DNA from 2 places in the Paenibacillus sp. J22FR83 genome. Region 2 is predicted to be linked to the other one. Evidence: predicted binding sites of a transcription regulator. Region 2 holds the regulator's gene; the other holds the start of a gene.

Region 1 (4,357 bases), on a different contig from region 2:
TTATTGATGGTTGGTGCACTTGTCATGAATGGTAGTCCCCTTCCTCATTATACGGAGCAGCTTACACATTCCTCAACGGATAGCTGATTGGTTCGTGTGTAATAGAGCGATTTAAGTCCTTTGTGTGCCGCATACAGGTATAATCTAGCAAGTTGTCTTGTCGAGACATCACTATTTACGTGTAAAATGGTCGAGATCCCTTGATCCACATGCGTCTGAATTTCCGAGATGAGGTCAAGAATCTTAAATTGATCCATTTGATAGGCAGATTTATAGTAGAAGAAATTGTCACGTGCCATGAATGGCATCGGATAATACGTAGTCGAATTCGCATACGTACGCGTCTCAATCGGTTCAACGATCGGCATCACGCTGGACGTTGAATTTTGAATATACGAGATACTTTGCGTCGGCGCTACAGCCAAACGATACGCATGATACAGACCGTGTTTCTGAACGTCCGCTTGCAAAGCTTTCCAATCGCTAGGCGATGGAATCGGCATGCCTTCGAATAATGCTTTCACTTTGTCTGACAGTGGACGGTAATCTGTTTCGATATAACGGGTAAAATAGTTCCCATTCGCATACTCCGATAGCTCAAAGCCTTCGAACGTTTGCCCGGATTCTTTGGCAATCTCCATACTTTTCTCGATGGAATAGAAATTCATCGCTGCGAAGAAGGTGCGAGCGAAATCTCTAGCCTCGGCACTCTCGTAAGCAATTTTGTTCTTGGACAAATAACCATGCAAGTTCATCACGCCAAGACCGACAGAGTGCAGCTCACGGTTCGCTTTGGCAACACCTGGCGCATTATGGATCGTCGTCATATCACTCACGGAAGTTAAGGCGATCATGCCTTCGTGCACGGTCTCGCGCAGCTTTTTACGATCCATGACATTGGCAATATTCATGGAAGCTAGATTACAGGAGATATCGCGAAGAATGGTGTCTTCTTGACCATAATCATTGATTTCGGACGTTTCCTGCAATTGGAAAATCTCTGTACATAGATTGGACATCTTGATCGTCCCAATCCCCTTCAGAGCATGATCCTTATTCGCATTCGTACGATTCATCATATATGGATAACCGGATTCCAGTTGAGTTGTCGCAATTTTGGTCAGCATATCACGAGCATTCATGATTACTTTTTTCTTTACCTTCGGGTTCGCTAGAAGTTCATCGTACATTTCATCCATATCTAGATCATCCATATGCTTGCCATAGGCCTGCAAAACAGTGTAAGGCGCGAAAATATGTAGAGGTTTATTCTCCTCCGCCAGCTTATAAAATTTATTAGGAATAATAAGTCCAATGGAAAGAGTTTTCAAACGGGATTTCTCATCCGCGTTAATCTTCTTGCTATCTAGGAACTCCATAACGTCCCAGCCAAAAATGTTGTAATACGCCGCGCCTGAGCCCTTGCGTTGACCCATTTGATCCGCATAGGAGAACGCATCTTCCATTAACTTAAGAACAGGAATAATGCCTTTCGCTGCGCCCTCAACGCCTTTGATCGTTTCACCGCGCCCACGAAGCTTCGACAAGTTCACGGCTACACCGCCGCCAATTTTGGAAAGCTGCATGCACGTTGCTAATACATAGTTGATGGAATTCAAGGAATCGTCCATTTCTAATAAGAAGCACGATACTAATTCACCGCGACGGCTCTTGCCTGCGTTCAAGAACGTAGGTGTCGCTGGCTGCAAGCGTTGCTCCATCATGGATAGGGCAAGCACGCGTGCGGTTTCTGCGTTTCCGCGGCCTAAGTACAGGGCTACGATCGCTACGCGATCAGGGAAATGCTCCAGGTATAACGTCTTATCATCACTGCGCAAAGCATAGTCTGTATAAAATTTCGAAGCTGCCATATACGATGCGAACTCGAATTGATTGTCATGTGCTACTTGATATACGCTGTTTACTTCATCTTCTGTGTAGTTGTCATAAACGTTCTCATAGAAGTTGTTGTCGATCATATAACGAACCTTCGAAGAGGTATCGGGGAATGTTAGGCTTCGGCTGTGGACTTCCTGAATGAACACCTTAACAGCTTCTTTATCCTTCTCTAATTGAAAAAAACCATCCGTACCGCGTTGCATTAATTCATTATTAAGTTCAATGTGCCGCAATTGCTTGTACCCCCTGAACAAATCGTTCTACATCATTTTTAGTGCCGGATAATTCAAATTTCGTTAAAACGGGAACATCATAAAGTGCTGAGATCGTATCTGCGCTTTTGGCGAAGCCGTCTCCCCAGTTGCGATTGCCGCTTGCTGCTACGCCTTGAAGACGAGAGGAATTACTTTCTAGGAAAGAAGCTACCTTGGGAGGAATCTGTCCAAAACCAGTTGTATACGTCACGAGTACGAATGGCTCGTCCATCGTCATCGCTTCCTCTATTTGTACCGCGGGCATCTGGAGCTTCGCAATAAAACGGCGAACATTTCCAGTCTTCGAATCGTAAGCAATCAACATAGCTTCCGTCTCCTATCATTGTCAATTCTCTCTATCTTGTGCCATCACTAGCGAGCAACCTATATGTAGTAAAGATACCAATTCTATCGTCTGTCATTCGCGAGTTCATCTACTCATGAATCGACAGAATCTGCATTTCATTTACGACTCCGTAAGTGGTCTAAAAAGGCTTGAAACCTGCGGTTTCACTCCATTTTCGGCTCGATTTGAGCCTTCGGCTAGCAATCTCGCAATGCGCTTTTTATCACGACATCTAGTTGATAGATTCAAATTTATATCAATATATTGTGTTTGTCAACGAGCAAAACGACCTATTTACAATTCCAAAACACCAGATCCTAGGCGGGGCGTGGCTCGATGGGTTTAGAAAAAATATTTTCGATTTTTACTTGATTTTTTCGAATATGTCGAAATGACTAGAGCCGTTCTCCTCTACTAGATCTAGTTCTATCTTACCCGCCATTCACCGTCTTCAAACCGTCTCAGCGACCCCCTAGAGGCTTCTTAAGCTTTCGTTCGAAACAATATGCCTCAAAACCAAAAAAAGCTATTCACGCGCACACGAGGGTGCCATGAATAGCTTTTGGATTGGATTAGCTGTTGCGCTTTTGGAAATCCGTCATGAAATCAGCGAGTGCTTTACATGATGCATACGGAACAGCGTTATACGTGGAAGCACGTAAACCACCGACACTGCGATGACCTTTCAATCCAACGAACCCTTGCTGCTCGGTTTCTTTAATGAACTTCTTCTCCAGCTCTTCATCTTGCAAGCGGAACGTAATATTCATTGCAGAACGGCTTCCTAGATCTACGGGTCCACGGTAGAAGCCATTGCTGCTATCAATTGCGCTATAAATAAGGCCAGATTTTTCCACATTATTCTTCTGAATAACCGTCAATCCGCCTTGCTCTTCAATCCATTTCAATACGAGATTCACCATATAAATGGAATAGGCTGGTGGCGTATTGTACAAGGAATTATTTTTGCTATGCGTTTCATAACGCATCATGGTTGGGATTGTTTTGGGCAAATCAACCAGCAAATCGTCTTTGATAATCGCAACAGTCACACCAGACGGTCCAAGGTTCTTCTGTGCTCCTGCATAGATCATGCTGAATTTCGAAACGTCAACTGGCCGGCTCAAGATATCACTGGACATATCACCGATCAAAGGAATGTTGCCTGTTTCCGGGAAGCTTTGGAATTGTGCACCCTCAATCGTCTCGTTGGATGTGATATGTAAATAAGCTGAATTGGGATCTAGCTTAATTTCATCTAGTGCTGGAATTTTCATAAATTTCTGTTCTTTCGAACTTGCCGCAAGAGAAACTTCTCCGAAGAGTGCCGCTTCTTGTACAGCCTTCTCAGCCCAAGCGCCTGTCAGAACGTAGCTGCCAATCTTGCCTGGCTTCAAGAAGTTCATAGGGATCATGGAGAACTGAGAGCTCGCTCCGCCCGTTAAGAAAAGAATTTGGTAACCATCTGGAATACCGAAGATACGCTTCAACAACGCTTGTGTTTCATTGTGCACTTGCTCATATTCCGAACTACGGTGAGAAATTTCCATGATGGACATGCCAATGCCTTTAAAATCAACAAACTCTTCTTGTGCTCTCTGAAGTACTTCGAGAGGTAAAGCCGCAGGCCCTGCGTTAAAGTTATAGGCCCTGTTTCCCATGAGTGACCACACCTTTGCTTTTGTATTATGGCTATGATAGCAATATTCTGTGCAAGCATCAAGTAAAACCTCAAACAGGCTCTACAGAACTTGTCAGAATTCCTCGATAAATCGCTACCATTTCTTCCAGCTTCATACGCACAAGCCCGCTAGATGACGGGCAGACATAATCAACAACGCCTTCAACCATCGGCTGT
Region 2 (4,357 bases):
TGCCTGTGGAAAAAGTACGGTTAGCCGCATGTTGGTTAGCCGTGGTGCCCTTTTAATCGATGCCGATCAGATAGCTCGTGATGTCGTGGAGCCTGGCAGCCCTGTTCTTGAACAGGTTGCTGCTCATTTTGGACAAGCGGTGATTGGCCCCGACGGATCTTTGCAGCGTAAGAAGCTTGGTGAAATGATCTTTGGATCGCCTGAAGCGAGAAAGCAGCTAGAAGGCATACTGCATCCCCCCATCCGGGCGAGAATGCGTGAACTCATGACTTTGTATGAACGGGACTACCCCACCAAGCTGGTGGTGGTCGATGTTCCTTTACTCATAGAATCGAATTTGGTCTCGATGTTTGAGGAGATCATGGTTGTTTATATTCCGCGTCACATGCAGTTGGAACGTCTGATGCAGCGAGATGGCTTGTCCGAAGAGACGGCCCAGCTTCGACTGGACGCACAGATGTCAATTGAGGAGAAACGAAAGTTCGCCGATATCGTAATTGATAATAGCGGGACTTGGGAAGAAACCAACATGAGGGTGGAGCTGTTCTGGGTAGGGAAGGGATTGGCATGACGTTCTTTCGAAAAAAACGAATGTTTGCTCTTCTGTTGATCGCATTTGTCATGATTCTCTTCATGAATAGCGCAATTATAGGCAGAAAGCTATATCCCATCTACTATCAGCAGGAGATTAAGCAAAGCGCGGCGAAACACAATGTAGATCCTTTTCTTATTGCTGCCATTATTCGCGTCGAAACGAATTATAAATATCATTTAGAATCAAACAAAGGCGCAGTAGGGCTCATGCAGTTGATGCCAGACACCGCTGATTGGATTGTTGAATCCTCGAATTTAGGGCCTCATACACAAGAAGATTTGCTTCGTGTCGATATTAATATTTATTTGGGATCATGGTATCTAAATTGGTTAATTAAGCATTATAATGGGAATTTGGTCTACGCCATCGCAGCGTATAATGCGGGTCAAGGTAATGTGAATAAGTGGAAAAATAACAACGTCTGGGACGGTTCGGAAGATAAGATCCGTGATATCCCTTTCGGTGAAACTCGTCATTATGTGCAACGTGTTCTCTATTATTATGAGAAGTACACGAATCTTTACACGGAACAATGGCAAGGTGAAGGCGTTTAGCTCCGAATAAAACAAAGAAGCATTGGACTAGCTCCGAATGGAGCGCAAAGTCCAATACTTCCTGTTTTGCAGAGTCATTAGCGTGTGTTCTTCAAGATTACTTGAATTGACCTGCTAGAGATTGTTCTGCGATTTGCACCAGGCGACGAGTAATGCTTCCACCAATAGAGCCAGTGTCACGAGAAGTCATGTTGCCATAGTAGCCATCTTGTGGGATAGCAATACCAAGCTCTTGAGCTACTTCGTACTTCAACTGATCCAAGGCTGCATTAGCTTGTGGAACGACTAAAGTATTACTGCTTTTGTTTGAACTCATGTCTGTTCACCTCCTTGTCGGTTGGTAAATCTATTGTGTGCAGAACCTCGAACTTCAAGACATGTAACATCTGGTAATGATATTTCCAAGTGAGAAAGGAGATGAAAGCGAATGAAATGCCCATTCTGTGACCATTCTGGTACGAAAGTGCTTGATTCCAGGTCTGCCAATGAGAATAAATCCATTCGGAGGCGCCGTGAGTGCGAGAAATGCGCGAGAAGATTCACGACTTTCGAAATGGTAGAAGAAACACCGCTAATTGTGATTAAAAAAGATGGAAGCCGGGAAGAATTTAGTCGAGAGAAAATTTTACGTGGCTTAATTCGTGCTTGTGAAAAAAGGCCCGTTTCCATGGAGCGTTTAGAGATGCTCGTCTCCGAAGTCGAAATGCAGCTTCGTACGACAGCACATGCTGAAGTCGATAGCCTTGGCATTGGTGAAATTGTGATGGAGCAATTGTACCCCGTCGATGAAGTGGCCTACATTCGCTTCGCCTCTGTATATAGGCAGTTCAAAGACATTAACATGTTTTTGAAGGAGTTAACGCAAATATTGGGAAAGCATGACGTCGGGCTGCTCCGCGATAAATAAGCAGCATATGTTCGAAATAGAAGCCGCGTTGTCTCATGGATGATTTCATGAGGCGGCGCGGCTTTATATTTGTTGGTTTACTTTTAACCTTATGAGCTAATACGTATTAATTGTTGTCGTCACGACCAAATTGTTCGTTGTTGAGGTAGAGGAGGAGGAAGCAGTGAACGATAATGTTTCTAAGCAGACTGTCACTCCAATAGTGAGTCCCGTGTTTATCACTAAACTAGCTGTCGTTAATGTCGTTAAGTAGCCTAAGAGAAGGGCACCATTCACGAATACATTGTAATACCCGTTGCTGCCGGGAACCGTCAGGCTATTGGCTGCCAAGTTAGCTCCTGTGTCATCTCGAAAGCTGGAGGAAAGGATCGTCGTCACGCCTCCAAGAATATTTCCCAATACGACATTGGCCGTGAAACGTTTGACAGCTGGAATAAGGGTTGTAGTCGTTGTAGTCGTAATACTTCCTGTCACGACACTAGTCGCCGTTAAATGAAGGGGAATCAAGTGTTCGCTCATGGTTGTCCTCCTTTCAGGGAGAGTTGTGTGTTACTCTAGTAATCCTAGTATTTCATATATATTATGTTCGAAATAGCTAGTTTGCTTGGGACAATTAGATGGTGACACGAATTGATTTGTTTTTTTTCGAAATGTGACAAAAAATAAATAAAAGACAGCGCCAAATGCGCTGTCTTTCGTTGTTTCATCAGAGAAAGTCAATCATGACGCGCCCTCATGAGTATTTGAAAAAAAATTATTCTAATGACATCAACCGACTGTATTTTTGAAAGCGATAAGGCATAATTCGGTTATTGAGTGCGTTTGTCCAATTCACTTCGAAGAAAATGAATAAATCGGATGGCTTCATCGCATGTTAATACGTTACCACTGAATGAAAAAGAGAACATGTCCATAATACTATCATCAGGTAGATGCAAGTTGTCGATTAAGTGTTTTACGTCTGTGTTCATATTGCCGTCAATGACCATTTTATTCAAGTTGAAATTCCTCCTTTGTCGAACTGCCATTATCGGATGGAGGCGGTAGCTGGCTGACATATTGGATTGGGGTATGGGATATCATTGCCAATTTAGTCCCTTTAGCTTTGCGTCACCACTTTTCAGCGGTTTTGCCCTTATCAACCGATAACGTCTTATGAAAACTATATCACATGTTCGGTTTAACGTGCTATTAATTACATTAATTCGAAGGATGGTTGAAGCATATGTCCGTCAAAAGCGCAAAATTAAGTAAAATTTCACACGAATTGGATATTGTTAAGGTAGCAGAGGCGCTTGGTCTTGATCAGGCTCGTTTACTCGCATATGTTTATAATCGACCAGAGGCTATTCACGCATATCTGGCGGATGAACCGGCAACGCCTTCGGATGCGTCCTAAGCATATGTGCTAACATACATACGTCTTACGTAAAAAAGCACCGCAACAGGGAAGTTGCAGTGCCTACATGCAAAGGATTACACCATGATTTTACAAATATCGTTCGTGAATTCAACCGGATCTTGCAGCGGCAGGCCTTCAATGAGAAGAGCTTGGTTGTACAAGAGCGCTGTGTAGAGATTCAATTTTTCTTTATCCTTTTCAAAAGCATCCTTCAAGGAAGCAAATACGTCATGGTTAACGTTGATTTCTAATACTTTCTCTGCCTTAACGTTCGGGTTATTCGGCATCGCGTTCAAGATTTTTTCCATTTCGATGGTTACATCGCCATCTGTGGATAAGCATACTGGGTGCTTTCTCAGACGCTTGGAAGCTTTGACGCTTGATACTTTGCCTGCCAATAAACCATTCATGTAGTCGAAAAGGTCTTGATTTTCCTTTTTATCCGACTCAGAATCGTTGGCGTTATCCTCTACATCAATACCCAGATCCCCGCTTGATACTGATCTGAATTCCTTCTCTTTGTAGGTCATAATCATCTTGATCGCGAACTCATCAATATCATCTGTGAAGTAAAGGATCTCGTAGCCTTTATCGGTGACAAGTTCCGTCTGTGGAAGTTTATCAATGCGTTCAATGGACTCACCGGAAGCATAGTAAATGTACTTCTGATCTTCTGGCATTCTCGCAACATACTCGTCCAATGTAACAAGTTGTTTCTCTTTGGAGGAGGAGAACATCAATAGATCCTGCAGAAGCTCTTTATGCGTGCCGTAGTCGCTGTAAACACCGAATTTAAGCTGTCTGCCGAAGGACTTGTAGAATTGCTCGTATTTCTCTCTCTCGTCCTTCAGGAGGCTTTGAAGCGAGCCTTTGATTTTGCTGGAAATATTCTTCGCAAT

The links. Region 2 encodes NrdR, which represses ribonucleotide reductase genes. Its sites were predicted from a motif close to AACACNATATATNGTGTT; they were not measured.
Region 1: nrdI (class Ib ribonucleoside-diphosphate reductase assembly flavoprotein NrdI) is a predicted target of NrdR. The motif match lies at 2,753-2,770, and genes of this name have one in related genera.

The regions. Positions count from the first base shown of each region.
Region 1 covers NZ_JCAUAM010000015.1:220,624-224,980, forward strand. The annotation lists gene nrdF (class 1b ribonucleoside-diphosphate reductase subunit beta) at 1-26, opposite strand, end outside; gene nrdE (class 1b ribonucleoside-diphosphate reductase subunit alpha) at 48-2,132, opposite strand; gene nrdI (class Ib ribonucleoside-diphosphate reductase assembly flavoprotein NrdI) at 2,119-2,478, opposite strand; gene serC (3-phosphoserine/phosphohydroxythreonine transaminase) at 3,072-4,160, opposite strand; gene mug (G/U mismatch-specific DNA glycosylase) at 4,231-4,357, opposite strand, start outside.
Region 2 covers NZ_JCAUAM010000010.1:293,065-297,421, forward strand. The annotation lists gene coaE (dephospho-CoA kinase) at 1-571, shown strand, start outside; gene AC58PV_RS19625 (lytic transglycosylase domain-containing protein) at 568-1,149, shown strand; gene AC58PV_RS19630 (alpha/beta-type small acid-soluble spore protein) at 1,247-1,465, opposite strand; gene nrdR (transcriptional regulator NrdR) at 1,577-2,056, shown strand; gene AC58PV_RS19640 (DUF4183 domain-containing protein) at 2,153-2,575, opposite strand; gene AC58PV_RS19645 (hypothetical protein) at 2,866-3,054, opposite strand; cyclic di-GMP riboswitch class I at 3,096-3,200, opposite strand; gene AC58PV_RS19650 (hypothetical protein) at 3,282-3,455, shown strand; gene htpG (molecular chaperone HtpG) at 3,533-4,357, opposite strand, start outside.